DNA from 2 places in the Nonomuraea sp. NPDC049649 genome. Region 1 is predicted to be linked to the other one. Evidence: riboswitches for the same ligand, from Rfam matches in the RefSeq annotation. Region 1 holds a riboswitch; the other holds the start of a gene.

What was found. A riboswitch is a leader RNA that binds a small molecule or an ion and turns the genes downstream of it on or off. The one in region 1 is predicted to bind S-adenosylmethionine.
Region 2: another riboswitch for S-adenosylmethionine. It lies ahead of AB0J42_RS26620 (aminotransferase class V-fold PLP-dependent enzyme); the one in region 1 lies ahead of thrC (threonine synthase).

The regions. Positions count from the first base shown of each region.
Region 1 is NZ_JBFAOH010000056.1:79-7,514, forward strand. Features, by position in the region: gene AB0J42_RS35055 (cold-shock protein) at 361-564, opposite strand; gene AB0J42_RS35060 (MoaD/ThiS family protein) at 816-1,091, opposite strand; gene thrC (threonine synthase) at 1,117-2,349, opposite strand; SAM riboswitch class I at 2,363-2,504, opposite strand; gene AB0J42_RS35070 (RNA polymerase sigma factor) at 2,590-3,147, opposite strand; gene AB0J42_RS35075 (trehalose-6-phosphate synthase) at 3,179-4,609, shown strand; gene otsB (trehalose-phosphatase) at 4,662-5,432, opposite strand; gene AB0J42_RS35085 (DUF3263 domain-containing protein) at 5,472-5,795, opposite strand; gene AB0J42_RS35090 (SAM-dependent chlorinase/fluorinase) at 5,912-6,718, shown strand; gene AB0J42_RS35095 (hypothetical protein) at 6,833-7,390, shown strand; gene AB0J42_RS35100 (S8 family serine peptidase) at 7,387-7,436, shown strand, end outside.
Region 2 is NZ_JBFAOH010000025.1:45,873-53,308, forward strand. Features, by position in the region: gene AB0J42_RS26605 (Arc family DNA-binding protein) at 33-179, shown strand; gene AB0J42_RS26610 (NADH-quinone oxidoreductase subunit D) at 268-1,413, opposite strand; gene AB0J42_RS26615 (DoxX family protein) at 1,549-2,121, shown strand; gene AB0J42_RS26620 (aminotransferase class V-fold PLP-dependent enzyme) at 2,126-3,355, opposite strand; SAM riboswitch class IV at 3,472-3,587, opposite strand; gene AB0J42_RS26625 (cytochrome P450) at 3,682-4,872, shown strand; gene AB0J42_RS26630 (SAM-dependent methyltransferase) at 4,879-5,841, opposite strand; gene AB0J42_RS26635 (Rossmann-like and DUF2520 domain-containing protein) at 6,171-7,061, shown strand; gene panC (pantoate--beta-alanine ligase) at 7,105-7,436, shown strand, end outside.

The DNA of each region.
Region 1 (7,436 bases):
TCGAGACCGCGCCGGGCGTCCTCGTCAAACGCGATCATCTTGGCTGCCATCAGGCGAGACCTCCCAGATGCAGGGTGTCCTTGATGAGACCGAGCCGACGCCCGCGACGGCATGTGGGCCCACATCTCCGTTCCGGCAGGCCCCATCGTCTCGATCCCCGTTGGCACTCATCAGCATAGAGTGCCAACGAACTGTTTAGCACTCTACCCATGCGAGTGCAAGCCGACTCCAGCCTTGGCCAGGTCAACAACTCGCCGTCAAGAAGTCCGTACGGCGGGCCCCGGGCGACCCGCCGTACCCGATGGTGAAGTGGCAGGTCACACGCACTGCGCTGACGTGTGATCTACCGACGTGCGTCAGCTAGGCGACAGCGCGGACGGATTCCGCCTGCGGCCCCTTCTGACCCTGCGTGATCTCGAACTCGACTCGTTGTCCCTGCTCGAGAGAGCGGTACCCGTCCATCAGGATTGCCGAGTAATGGACGAATACATCCTTACCACCGTCTACCGCGATGAAGCCGTAGCCCTTGTCCGCGTTGAACCACTTGACGGTGCCCTGCGCCACTTCCGACTCCTCTTACTGGGCTAAGAGATCTCGCCCATTCCTCTGCGAGACCCACAATCGCCACGACTTATGGGGATATCCGTCTGACGATCGCACTCGACCATACCTGTGGCAAGGCGGTCGGCAACAGAGTCAATCGACAAAAGCCCTATTTCTCTGCTAGCGGAGTAGTTCAAGGTTGTATTTCCCACAAAAGGGAGAAGGCGCCCACAAGGGGCGCCTTCTAGACGATTGCTCTGCCGGTCGGGGAGTCAGCCGCCCGCGACCGCCGGGATGATAGAGATCTGCGTGCCCTCCGGGGCGGGAGTGTCGAGGCCCTGGGCGAATCGGACGTCCTCTTCCCCCACATAGACGTTGACAAAACGCCGAATTTTGCCCGATTCATCCAGAATACGTCCGCCAATGCCCGGATAGTCGGAATCGAGCTTGGCCAGGACGTCACGGAGAGTCGCGCCCTCCCCGCTCACTTCCGCGTTGCCCCCGGTGTAGGTCCGCAGGATCGTGGGAATCCGCACAGTAACGCTCATGGTAAACCTCGCCTTTTCCTGGTTGTCAGACAGTCGCGCGGAACGCGTCGAGTGAGGGCCTGATCACGGCCGTGGGCTGCGCGTCGGCCACCACGGCGTCGAGCGTCTTCAGCCCGTCGCCGGTGTTGAGCACCACGGTCTCGGCCTCCGGGTCGAGTTGCCCGGTCTCGACGAGTTTCTTCAGCACGCCCACCGTGACGCCGCCGGCCGTCTCGGCGAAGATGCCCTCCGTGGTGGCCAGCAGCTTGATGGCCGCCACGATCTCGGCATCCGTCACGTCCTCGACGGCGCCGCCGGTGCGCCGGGCGATGTCGAGCACGTAGGGGCCGTCGGCGGGGTTGCCGATGGCCAGCGACTTGGCGATGGTGTCGGGCTTGACCGGCTGGACCACGTCGTGGCCCGCCTTGTAGGCCGCCGACACCGGCGAGCAGCCGAGCGCCTGCGCCCCGAAGATCTTGTAGGGCCGGTCCTCGACCAGCCCGAGCCGGATCAGCTCCTTGAAGCCCTTGTCGATCTTGGTGAGCTGGGAGCCGGACGCGATCGGGATGATGATCTGCTCCGGCAGCCGCCAGCCGAGCTGCTCGGCGATCTCGTACGCGAGCGTCTTGGAGCCCTCGGCGTAGTAGGGCCGCAGGTTGACGTTGACGAACCCCCACTTGTCGCCCATCGGGTCACCGATCAGCTCCGAGCAGAACCGGTTCACCTCGTCGTAGCTGCCCTCGATGGCGACGAGCTTCCCGCCGAAGATCCGGGCCATGGCGATCTTCGCCTGCTCCAGCCCGGCGGGGATGAACACGCACGCCTCCAGCCCGGCCCGGGCCGCGGCGGCCGTCACGGCCCCCGCCAAGTTGCCCGTGGAGGAGCAGGAGAGCGTGTGGAAGCCGAAGTTGCGCGCCGCCTCGACGGCGATGGCCACCACCCGGTCCTTGAAGGAGTGGGTGGGGTTGGCCGAGTCGTCCTTCACGTACAGGGACTTGATGCCGAGCGCCCTGCCCAGGTTGCCCGCCTTGACGAGCGGCGTCCAGCCGGGGTTCATGTTCGGCTTGGAGGCGACGTCGGCGGGCACCGGCAGCAGCGAGCGGTAGCGCCAGATGCTGGCCGGGCCCGACTCGATGTCGGACCTCTTGACGTCACCGAAGTCGTAAGCCGTCTCCAGCGGCCCGAAACACTCGACACACGCGAAGCTGGGGCCGAGCGGGTAACGGGCGCCGCACTCGCGGCAGGACAGAGCCGTGGCAGGACCAAAGTCAAGCGACATGAAGCGAGGCCTTCCCTCATCTTCGCCTGCGGCCACCCTGACCGCAGACCGGAATTGGCACCCTGTCCCGGTCGGCCTCGCCACGTCGCGAGCCATAAGCCGGGAGGGTTGCCGGGGCTTCGCAGGGCCGGTCCCTCCACCCCTCTGGATGAGCAATGTTCAATTGTTGCTACTGCCAGGGACTCTACCTAATCAACCACGTGCATTGGACACGCGTCTCACCCTGTGAGATGAACGGTCTCACCGGTAGTCGTCGCCGAGCACGCCCTGGACGTATTTGCGGGCCTGGTGGATGCGCGACTTGGCGGTGCCGAGCGGGATGTTGAGCTGCTCGGCCACCTCGCTGTAGTCGAGCTGCACGATGTCGCGGAGCACCAGCGCCTGCGCCAGGTCGGGCTTGTCGGCCTCCAGCGCCTCCATCGCGTCGAGCAGGTCCAGCCGCGAGCCCGCGATCACGCTGACCCGCCGCACGTCGGGCTTCTGCGACAGCAGCTCGTCGGAGCTCTGCTGCTCCGCCGCCCTGCGTTTCAGCGAGCGGTACGTGGTGCGCGCGCAGTTCGCGGTCACGATGTGAAGCCACGTGCTGAACCTGGCCCGCCCCTCGAACCGCCCGATGTTGCGCGCGACCGCGAGCAGGGTGTCCTGCGCGGCCTCTTCCGCGTCGTGGTGATACGGCAGGATCCGGGCGCAGTGTCGCAACACGTCGGGCTCGATCCGCCGCAGCAGTTCGCCGAGCGCGCGATGATCGCCGCCGGCGGCGGCACGGGCGAGTTCCTCGGTGTGCTCATCTAGCGCCATAGCTGGGATCCTATGGTCGGAGGGAGCGTAAATGAACAGCGTCCTGCTCGCGTCGAACAGAGGCCCGGTGTCTTTCACCGTCTCCGACGACGGCGTCCTCACCATGAAACGCGGCGGCGGCGGGCTCGTCTCCGGGCTTTCCGGCGTCGCCGGCGAGGAGGGCGTGCTCTGGGTGTGCGCCGCCCTCTCCGACGGCGACCGCGGCGCCGCCCGCCAGGCTCCCGGCGGCCGGCTAGACCACGCCGGCTACGAGACGGGCGCTGTACGGATGCTCGACATCGCGCCCACGACCTTCCACCGCGCCTACAACTCCGTGGCCAACTCCACCCTCTGGTTCGTCAACCACCTGCTCTACGACATCCCGAACGCGCCCCACTTCGGCACCCGGTTCCGGCGCGACTGGGAGTCCTACCGCGACTACAACGGCGCCTTCGCGCTCGCGCTGGCCGAGGAGGCGGGCCACGGCGCCCGGGTCATGGTGCAGGACTACCACCTGACGCTGACCCCGGCGATGCTCCGCGCCGAACGGCCCGACCTGCGCATCGCGCACTTCAGCCACACGCCTTGGGCGCCGCCCGAGTACTTCTCGCTGCTGCCCGACGCGGTGGCGGGCGAGGTGCTGGAGGGCGTCCTGGGCGCCGACCACGCCGGGTTCCTCACCCGCCGCTGGGCCGGCGCGTTCATGGACTGCTGCGAGACCATGCTGGGCGCCGCGATCGACCGGCAGGCCGGGACGATCACGTACGAGGGCCGCACCACCCGCGTCGGCGTGCACGCGCTCGGCGTCGACGGCAAGGCGCTGTGGGCCCGCGCCGGCGAGCCCGACGTCGAGTCCCACATGGCGGCCATCCGCGAGCAGGTCGGCGACCGCCGGCTGATCGTGCGGATCGACCGCACCGAGCTGTCGAAGAACATCGTGCGCGGCCTGCTGGCCTACAAGGAGTTCCTCGACGCCCACCCCGAGTGGCACGGGCGTGTCGTCCACCTGGCCTTCGCCTACCCGAGCCGCCACGACCTGCCCGAGTACCGCGAGTACACCGCGGCCGTGCAGCGCTGCGCGCAGGAGATCGAGGACGAGTACGCCACCGACGACTGGAACCCGCTGATCCTCAACGTCGACGACGACTACCCGCGCTCCCTTGCCGCCTACCGGCTCGCCGACGTGCTGCTGGTCAACCCGATCCGCGACGGCATGAACCTGGTCGCCAAGGAGGGCCCGATCCTGTCGCCGCGCTGCGCCCTGGTGCTCTCCCGGGAGGCCGGCGCCTGCGCGGAGCTGGGCGCGCACGCGCTGGTCGTGAACCCGTACGACGTCACCGGCACGGCGGAGGCCCTGCACGCGGCGCTGGTGATGCCGGAGCCGGAGCGCGCCCGCCGCCGCGAGCGGCTGGAGGCGGCCGCCACCGCCCTGCCACCGCACCGGTGGCTGGCCGCCCAGCTCGACGCCCTCGGCACCCCCTGACGGCGGGGAGCCGGCTCGCCGCCGTGACCATCGCCACGGCGGCGGGGACCGGTCACGGGCGGGTGAACGCCGAGGTCAGCTCGCGCAGCAGGGCCACCACGCCCTCGGGCCCGTCCACCACGATGTCGGCACGCTCGGCCAGCGCGGTGACCTCGCTGGAGCCGCTGCAGACGGTCACGCCGGGCATGTCGGCGGCCTGCACCGCGTCGAAGGCGGCCAGGTCGCCGAGGTCGTCGCCGGCGAAGAGCACCGACCGGGCGGACCGCTCGGCCAGGAAGGCGCTGAGCGCGTGCCCCTTGTCCATGCCCGACGGCCGCAGCTCCAGCACCATCCGGCCGGGCTCGACGACCAGGCCGTGCTTGGCGGCCAGCCGGGCCAGCGGCTCGCGGAGCCGTTCCAGCGTGCCTTCGGGGTCGGCGCTGCGCCGGGTGTGGACCGCGACGGCGCGGCCCTTGTCCTCGATGGCCGCGTCCGTCACGCCCAGCGAGTCGAGCAGCAGCGGCAGCTCCGCCTCGGCGCGCGGCACCCCGGCCGGCGGCGGGGGCGCGGTGATCCGCCCGTCCTCCCATCGTTCGAAGCCGTAGTGGCCGAGGATGACCAGGCCCGGCACGTCCTTGAGCGCGGGACCCAGCTCCAGCACCTTGACCGGCGGCCGGCCGGTCACGATGGCCACGGCGCGGACGTGCCGGCCGAGTTCGGCCAGCACCGAGGGCGCGCCGGGGTGGACGACCGCGGTGTCGGGGTCGGGCACGATCGGCGAGAGGGTGCCGTCGAAGTCGAGCCCGATCACGGCACCGGCCGGGTCTTTCAGTATCGCTTCCATTCCAGGGATGTCGTTCACGCCGCTGCCGTACCCAACCGGTCAGGGACGCATGCCCAGCCGCCGCGCCGAGCGCTCGCGCCGCCGGTCGGCGCGGAGCCTGCGCAGCCGCTTGACCAGCATGGGGTCGTGCGCCAGCGCCTCCGGGCGGTCGATGAGCTCGCCGAGCAACTGGTAGTAGCGGGTGGCGGAGAACCCGAAGGTCTCCTTGACGGCCTGCTCCTTGGCGCCCGCGTAGCGCCACCAGTGGCGCTCGAAGGCGAGGAGCTCGATCTCGCGGTCGGTGAGGGGTGGCCGGCCGGGCTCCTGGGCGTCCTGGCCGGTCCTGCGGTCGGCACTGTCACCGTCTGACGGCGCAGTGTCCATGGTGTCCTCCTCGAAACGGGCGGCGCGACGACGGCCTCACGCGCGGGGCCCGTGGCCATCGTAATGTGCCGAGTGCGACTGTTCACGGTGGATTGAGAGACGTACAGTCACTAAGTGTGACCTCAGTCATCACGCTTCTCACGGATTACGGGCTCGAGGACGGCTATGTCGCCGCCTGTCACGGAGTGATCGCCAGGATCGCCCCGCAGGCCCGGGTCATCGACGTGTGCCATCTGGTCCCGTCGGGCGACGTGCGGCGTGGCGCGGCCATCCTGGCCCAGACGATCCCGTACCTGCCGGCGGGCGTGCACGTCGGGGCGGTCGACCCCGGCGCGGGCGGCGCCCGGCGCGCGGTCGCGGTCGAGGCGGGCGGCCGGGTGTTCATCGGTCCTGACAACGGGCTGCTGTCGTGGGCGGTGGCCGCGAGCGGCGGCGCGGTGGCGGCGTACGAGCTGACGAACGCCGAGTACTTCCTGCGCCCGGTGTCGCCCACCTTCCACGGCCGGGACGTGTTCGCGCCGGTGGCCGGGCGGCTCTGCACCGGGCTGCGGCCGAGCGAGCTGGGTCCCGGGGTGCCGGTGGACAGGCTGGTGTCGCTGCCGGAGCCGACCTCGGTGCGGCGCGAGGGCGCGGTCGAGGGCGAGGTGGTCTCGGTGGACCGCTACGGCAACACGCAGCTGTCGATCACGGTGGGTGATCTGGAGGCGCTGGGCCTGCGGGTGGGCGACACGCTCGGCGTGTCGCTGGGCAGGCGGCGGCTGTCGATGCCCTATCGGGAGACGTACGCGGCGGTCCCGCCCGGGGAGCTGGTGGCGTTCGCGGACTCGGCGGGCCTGATCGCTCTCGCGGTGAACTGCGGAGACGCCGCGCAGCGCCTGGGTCTGCCGCCGGGCGCGCACGTCCGGCTGGCCCCCTCCGTATAGCGCAAAAGCCACTAATCACCAGTTACGCCGTGTATCGGACTGTTTACTGAACCGTCGGACTGAGCCGTCAACCCCGTGCCAGAATGCACGGCAAATCGGGCGCCCCCTCCCCCCGTGTTCGAGGTCGACGTGTTGCCGCTCTCCCTGTTTCTGCTTTTCACCCTGTCGTCATTCCGGTATCCGGCCGGGCCGGTAGCCGACCGCTGGCGCGTGTGGCCGGTGACGCGGGTCTTCCCGTACGCGATCACCGGCACCAGCCCGTCAGGCGCGCAGGTCACCTACCTGCTGGCCGGGATCGCCCCCGAGACCTCCTGCGCGGCCGCCTTCCGCGCCGCGCCGCCCGCCTGCGTGACCGCGCTGCGGGCCACGTACGCCGACAGCACCGCCACCTTCGTCGCCACGGCCGGCATCGCCGTGCTGGCCCGCCCCGTCCCTCTGGGGACGGCGGACCGCGTGACGGTCCGGCCGGTCGCCTTCCCCGGCCCGGCCGAGCACTTCGGCGAGCGGCAGTGCTTCACCGGTGCCCGGCTCGCCTCGGACGCGTACCTGGTGGCCACCGTCGCGGGCTACGCCGACGGGCGTTCCTACCACGCGGGCGCCCGGGTCATGTCCCGGCTGGGCGGTTTAGCCCGCCAGCTCGCGACCGCGCTGCACCGGGGCCTCACGGAATGAGGCCGCCACGCCTCCCCGCGGCGCTGCTCCTGCCGTCCCTGCTGCT
Region 2 (7,436 bases), on a different contig from region 1:
GACCTTATCCGACGCGACACTAGAGTGGTGTCATGATTCGGATTACGCTCAGGCTTCCTGATGACGTTCACGCCCGGGTGGTCGCCCGCGCCGAGACCGAGCGGAGATCCCTGAACTCTCAGATCGTGCACCTGCTTGAGATCGCGCTCGCCGACGACGCGCACGACGAATCACCTTGACGGCGATTCGTCTTTGCCTGCCGCGGGAGAGTCCGCTTCACCCCCGGCCTGAAGGCCGGGGCACTACGGACGACCAGGTAGCGGGCCGTCACTTGTCGATGTCGCCGACCACGAAGAAGAGCGAGCCCAGGATGGCCACCATGTCGGAGACCAGGTTGCCGGGCAGCAGCTCGCGCAGCACCTGGATGTTGTTGTAGGAGGCGGAGCGGAGCTTGAGCCGCCACGGCGTCTTGTCGCCCTTGGAGACCAGGTAGTAGCCGTTGATGCCGAGCGGGTTCTCCGTCCAGGCGTACGTGTGGCCCTCCGGCACCTTCAGCACCTTGGGCAGGCGCTGGTTGATGGGCCCGCGCGGCAGCGAGCGGAGCCGGTCGACGCAGGCGTCGGCCAGGTCGAGCGAGACCTTGACCTGCTCCAGCAGCACCTCGAAGCGGGCGTGGCAGTCGCCGGCGGAGCGGGTGACGACCTTGACGGGCAGCTCGGGGTAGGCGAGGTAGGGCTGGTCGCGGCGCAGGTCGAAGTCGACGCCGGAGGCCCGCGCGACCGGGCCGCTGACCCCGTACTGCATGATCTGCTCGCCGGTGAGCACGCCGACGCCGCGGGTGCGGGCGACGAAGATCTCGTTGTGCAGGATGAGGTCCTCGATGTCGGGGATCTTCCTGCGGACCTCGGCGACGGTCTCGGACACCCGGTCCAGCCAGCCGTACGGGAGATCCTCCTTCAGGCCGCCGACCCGGTTGAACATGTAGTGCATGCGCCCGCCGGAGATCTCCTCCATGACGGCCTGGATGCGTTCGCGCTCGTCGAAGGCGTAGAAGATGGGCGTCATGGCGCCCATCTCCAGCGGGTAGGAGCCGAGGAACATCAGGTGGTTGAGCACCCGGTTGAGCTCGGCCAGCAGGGTGCGCGCCCACACGGCGCGGACGGGCGGCTCCATGCCGAGCATGCGTTCGGCGGCGAGCACCACGCCCAGCTCGTTGGCGAACGCCGACAGCCAGTCGTGGCGGTTGGCGAGCACGATGATCTGCCGGTAGTCGCGTACCTCGAACAGCTTCTCCGCGCCCCGGTGCATGTAGCCGACGATCGGCTCGGCGGTGGCGATGCGCTCGCCGTCGAGGGTCAGTCTCAGCCGGAGCACGCCGTGCGTCGAGGGGTGCTGGGGGCCGATGTTGAGGATCATGTCCTCGGTGGCCAGCTCCTTGGCCCCGGCGCCGATGCCCACCACGCGTTCCGTCATACCGCCCATGCTCTCACCGGAGGCCCGGTCGAGGAACGGGTGTGCCGGGGTCCGATGCGCGAGGTCAAGGAACGTTAAAGAGGTGCATCGCTCTGCCTTCGCGGGGGAGGACAGTCTGGAACGGGGGAACAGACGATGAAAAGGGTCATCTTTGATGTGGCTGCCCTGATCGCCCGCGTGGTGGTCGGCGTCATCTTCGTGGCGCACGGGCTGCAGAAATGGACGCAGGGCCTGGGCGCGACCAGCGCCGGGTTCACGGAGATGGGCGTACCCCTGCCTGGAGTCGCGGCCGCGTTCGCGACGATCCTCGAGGTGGTCGGCGGGGTGCTGCTGATCCTGGGGCTGGCGGTCCGGGTCGTGGCGCTGCTGCTGCTGATCGACATGATCGGCGCGATCGTGTTCGTGCACGGGGCCAACGGGGTGTTCGTCCAGGACAGCGGCTGGGAGCTGGCGGCCGCGCTGGGCGTGGCCTGCCTGCTGCTGGCGGCGCTGGGCGGAGGCCGGATCGGCCTCGACGCGATCGTCCACTCGGTCTTCCGCCACAGGAAGGCCGGAGACCAGGACACCGCCGTCGCGCGGCCGGCCGAGCGGCCGCGTGACGTGCCCAGGCAGGGCCGGGGGCCGGGCGGGCTGGACGACCGGGACAGGCGCGAGGTGGACAGCCTGCTCTCCGACGATCCGACCCAGCCCAACCCGCACAAACGGTGAGTCCTCAGCGGGCCTGAGCGGGCCGGCGGGCGAGGTCGCGCAGCGCGGCGATCAGCCGGTCCACGTGCTCGTCGGTGGTGCCGATGCCGATGGAGGCGCGGACGGCGGAGTCGGTGCCGTCCGCGCAGCCGCCCTCGCGCGCGCCGAGCAGGTGGCGGACGAACGGGTGCGCGCAGAACTTGCCGTCCCGCACCCCGATCCCGTACTCGGCGGAGAGCGTCTCGGCGACCTCGCGGGCCGGGTGGCCGTCGACGGTGAAGGACACGATGCCGACGCGCGGGTGGTCCGGCCCCCACAGCGAGAGCTCCCGTACGCCATCGATGCCGGCGAGCCCGGCCCGCAGCCGCGCGATCAGCCGCTGCTCCTCGCGGACGAGCGGGGTCCAGCCGGTGGCGGTGAGCGCGTCGCAGGCGGCGGCCAGCGCGATGGCGCCCAGCACGTTGGGGGTGCCGGCCTCGTGGCGCGGCTCGGGGTCGTCGTGCCAGTCGACCTCGTCCTCGCCGACCTGGCGCACCGCGCCGCCGCCCTTCAGGTACGGGTCGCCGGCGGACAGCCAGTCACGGCGGCCGACCAGCGCTCCCGCCCCGAACGGCGCGTACAGCTTGTGCCCGGAGAAGGCCACGTAGTCCAGGCCGAGCGCGGTGAGGTTGAGCGGCCGGTGGGGGGCGAGCTGGGCGGCGTCCACCAGGATGCGCGCGCCGTGCCGGTGGGCGATGTGGGCCAGGGCGGCGACGGGCCAGAGCTCGCCGGTGACGTTCGAGGCGGCGGTGACGGCCAGGAGCTTGGGCCCGTCGATCCGGGCCAGCGCGTCGTCGGCGGCGCGCACGGCCTCGCCGGGGAAGGCGGGCGGCGCCAGCCGGACCTTGCGCGGCCAGGGCAGGAGCGAGGCGTGGTGCTCGGTGTCGAAGACGACCACGGTGGCGTCCTCGGGCAGGCAGCGGGCCAGCAGGTTGGTGGCGTCGGTGGTGTTGCGGGTGAAGACCACGGCGTCGTCGGGGCGGGCGCCGACGAAGGCCGCGACGACGCGGCGGGCCCGCTCGTAGCGGGCGGTGGTGAGCTGCGAGGCGTACCCGGCGCCGCGGTGGACGCTGGAGTAGGCGGGCAGCGCGGCGGCGACGGCGGCGCTGACCGGCTCCAGGCAGGGGGCGCTGGCGGCGTAGTCGAGGTTGGCGTACCCGGTGAGCGTGCCGCCCTTGACCGGGACCCGCAGGTCGGCGCCGAGCACGGCGGGGATCGGGCGCGCAGGGGCTTGCGGGCGCTGCACAGAAGCGGCGCGGGGGCGGTCGAAGATCGTCAGCGTGGACACGGCATGCCTCCTCAGGGGTCGTCGGACCCCTGGAGCAGCCACGGAGCCCGCGCTTGCCCGCCACACTTCGTGGCGGACCAGGTCTTCACCCGGGGCACCCCGCCGCGGACGCGAGGGTTGCCGGCCAGCGAGCCGGGGCTTGACGCTGGCGCTCATGACCTACGTCCCGGACTATAACCGATGATTCACGTGAATCGCGAGCCTCCCTTGACCAGGGGTAACAACCCGCTTGATGTACCTCCTACTATGAATTCGTGCGCTTTGATCCTTGGAATCCGGATTTTGTGGCCCATCCGTACGACGTCTACACGAAGCTGCGGACCGAGTCCCCCGTCAGCTACTTCGAGCCCACCGACCAGTGGCTGATCGCCCGCCACGCCGACGTGGACGAGCTGCTGCGCGACCGCAGGCTGGGCCGCTCCTACCTGCACGTCGCCACCCACGAGGAGTTCGGCAAGCCGCCGGAGCCGGAGTTCCAGGAGCCGTTCTGGCGGGTGATCCGGGCCGGCATGCTCGACGTCGAGCCGCCGGTGCACACCCGCCTGCGCCGCCTGGTGTCCAAGGCGTTCACCCCGCGCATGGTCGAGGCGCTCCGCCCGCGCGTGCGGGCCATCGCCGAGGGGCTCGTGGACACGTACGTGGAGAAGGGCGGCGGGGACCTGATCGCCGAGGTGGCCGAGCCGCTGCCGGTCACCGTGATCGCGGAGATGCTGGGCATCCCCGAGCAGGACCGTCACCTGCTGCGGCCCTGGTCGTCGGACATCTGCCTGATGTACGAGCTCAACCCGACCGAGGAGATGCAGCACACCGCCGTCAGGGCGGCTGAGGAGTTCGCCGAGTACCTCAGGGCGCTGGGCCGCGAGCGGGCCGCCAAGCCGGGCGACGACCTGATCAGCGCGCTGGCGGGGATCCCCGAGCTGACCGAGGACGAGCTGATCGGCACCTGCGTGCTGCTGCTCAACGCCGGTCACGAGGCCACCGTGAACGCCACCGGCAACGGCTGGTGGGCGCTGTTCAGGAACCCCGGCGAGCTGGAGAGGCTGCGCGCCGACCGGTCGCTGCTGCCCACCGCGATCGAGGAGGTGCTGCGCTGGGACACGCCGGCGCAGATGTTCGAGCGCTGGGTGCTGGAGGACATCGAGGTCGGCGGGGTGCGGATCCCGCGCGGGTCGGAGGTGGCGCTGCTGTTCGGCTCGGCCAACCGCGACCCCGAGGTGTTCGAGGACCCGGACCGGTTCGACGTGGGCCGTGCGGACAACCCGCACATCTCGTTCGGCCTCGGCATCCACTACTGCCTGGGCGCGCCGCTGGCCCGGATCGAGATGGTCGAGTCGTTCGGCGTGCTGCTCGACCGTGCGCCGAAGCTGGAGCTCGTCCGAGAGCCGGAGTGGAAGCCGGGATACGTCATCCGGGGCCTGCGCGCGCTGGAACTGCGCACGGGCTGACGCCGGTCACCGCCGCTGGCAGAGCCAGCCGAACCCGCCCAGCCCCGCCGGATCGATCAGCTCGCCCTCCTCGGAGGCGCGGGCCAGAGCCCTGAGATACCCCCGTGGATCGGTACGGGCCAGGTCGAGGGCGGGGCGGGCGCCGGTGACGCCCAATTCGCGCAGCGCGGCCCGCTGTGTGGACAAGCCTGTGGATATCGCGCCAGCCCGCCAGCCGGCCTCCGCGCACGCGTCGAGCGCGACATGTGCGGTGATGTCGCAGGTCCCGTCGGGTATGGGGGAAACGACCGCGCCGTCACGATATCCGGTGAGCGTCCCAAGACGCGGCCGGTTATCCACAGGGTGTGCATAATCGACGGCGATGGCCCACCCCTGGTCGAGCCGGGAAATCACGGCCGCCCAGGCCGCGTCGCGGGTGTGGCCGATCTCGGCCCGGCTGCCCACGCACGACAGCGGCCACCACCGTTTCAGCCACTCGCGGTCGGCCTCCGACGGCTCGCCGCCCAGCCGCTCCTCGCCCGTCTCGGTGTGGACCAGGACCAGCCGCGGCCCGTCGGCGGTCTGCTCGGCCACGTCCAGCGGCACGTTGTCGAGCCACTCGTTGGCGATGACCAGGCCGCGGATGCCGGACGGGATCCGGGCGGACCACACGACCTCCTCGGGCAGGTCGTCCGGCCGCGGGGACAGGTCGACCGCCGTGATCCGCAGCCTGGCCCGCAGCTCGGGCGCGGCCATGCCGAGCAGGTGGGTGACCAGCACGCCCTCGCCGGCGCCGACGTCCACCAGATCCAGCCGGGCGGGCGCGCCCAGCTCGGCGTCGACCTCGCACAGCAGGGCCAGCACGGCCTCGGCGAACACCGGGGAGGCGCAGACGGACGTGCGGAAGTGGCCGGAAGGGCGTTCGCGCAGGTAGAAACCGCCCTCGCCGTACAGCGCGCGCTGGGTGGCGGCACGCCAGGTGAGCCACATGCCTTGACTATCTCATGAGCGACCCGTCAAAGGGCCCGGGCCGGACTGCCCGGCCCGGGCCCCGCCGTGACCGCCTGTCGGCGTCGGCGGCCACGCGCACCGCCCGAGAGGTATGACAGAGTGCGGGCGTCGGGTCCGCTGGGACTCGGCGCCCGCTCCTGGCGGTGAACCCCTCTCCTCATCTCTTCCGACAGGGGGTGCACCCGCTCCCCTGCCCCTGTCCGTTTTGTCGGTAACGCAACATGCGGCAAAAGACCGGTCACTTCCTCTTGGCGACGCGCCGGTTACCCTGGTCGGCGATGCCAACAGGTCGACCGGGGGTGTGACGTATGGAGGCAGCCGATCGCCCGGCGCGCCTGACCGTCGGCGTGCTGGGCGCTGGGAAAGTCGGCTCCGCGCTCGGCGCCGCCCTGGCCCAGGCAGGTCACCGCGTCGTCGCCGCCAGCGGCGTCTCCGACGCCTCCCGGCGCTGGGCCGCGGCCCGGCTCGGGGTCGAGCCGGTACGGCCCGAGGAGGTCATGGCGGCGGCGCAGCTCATCCTGCTCACCGTGCCCGACGACGCGCTGCCCGACCTGGTGGGCGGCCTGGCCGCGACCGGCGCCGACCTGCGCGGCAAGATCCTCGTCCACTGCAGCGGCGCGTACGGCCTGTCCGTGCTCGACCCGGCCGCGGCCGCGGGCGCGCTGCCGCTGGCGCTCCACCCGGTGATGACCTTCACCGGCCGCGACGACGACCTCAACCGGATCACCGGCTGCTCGTTCGGCGTCACCGCCCCCGAGCCGCTGCGGCCGATCGCCGAGGCCCTGGTCATCGAGATGGGCGGGGAGCCGGTGTGGATCGCCGACGCCGATCGCCCGCTCTACCACGCCGCCCTGGCCAGTGCGGCCAACCACATGGTGACGCTCATCGCCGAGTCGGAGGAGCTGCTCGCCCGCATCGGCGTCGAGCACCCGGGGCGGATGCTCGGGCCGCTGCTCGGCGCGGCCCTCGACAACGTGCTCAGGCTCGGCCTGTCGGCGCTCACCGGGCCGGTCGTGCGCGGCGACGCGGGCACCGTGCGCAAGCACGTGGACGCGCTGATCGTGGCCGCTCCGGAGGCGGCGGACGCCTACATAGCGCTGGCCCGGCTCACGGCCGACCGGGCGCTGGCGGCGGGGCTGCTCAAACCGGAGGAGGCCGAGCGATTGCTCGACGCGCTGGGTGGCAACATATGGACGTGACCGTGACCCGCGATGGGCATGGATCCGTTCTCGGAGGCTGCGCATGGACCCGATCGTCGCCAGGAACCGCACCGACCTGATCGAAGCCCGCCGTGACGGGACTCTGGCTCTCGTCCCCACCATGGGCGCCCTGCACGAAGGGCACCGCTCACTCATCAGGCTCGCCCGCGAGCGGGCCGACCAGGTCGTCGTCAGCATCTTCGTCAACCCGCTGCAGTTCGGCCCGGGCGAAGACTTCGCCCGCTACCCGCGCACGTTCGACGCCGACCTGGAGGCGTGCCGGGAGGAGGGGGTGGACGTGGTGTTCGCCCCGTCGGCCGACGACATGTACCCGCCCGGCCGCCAGGTGAGCGTGTCCGCGGGCGAGATGGGGCG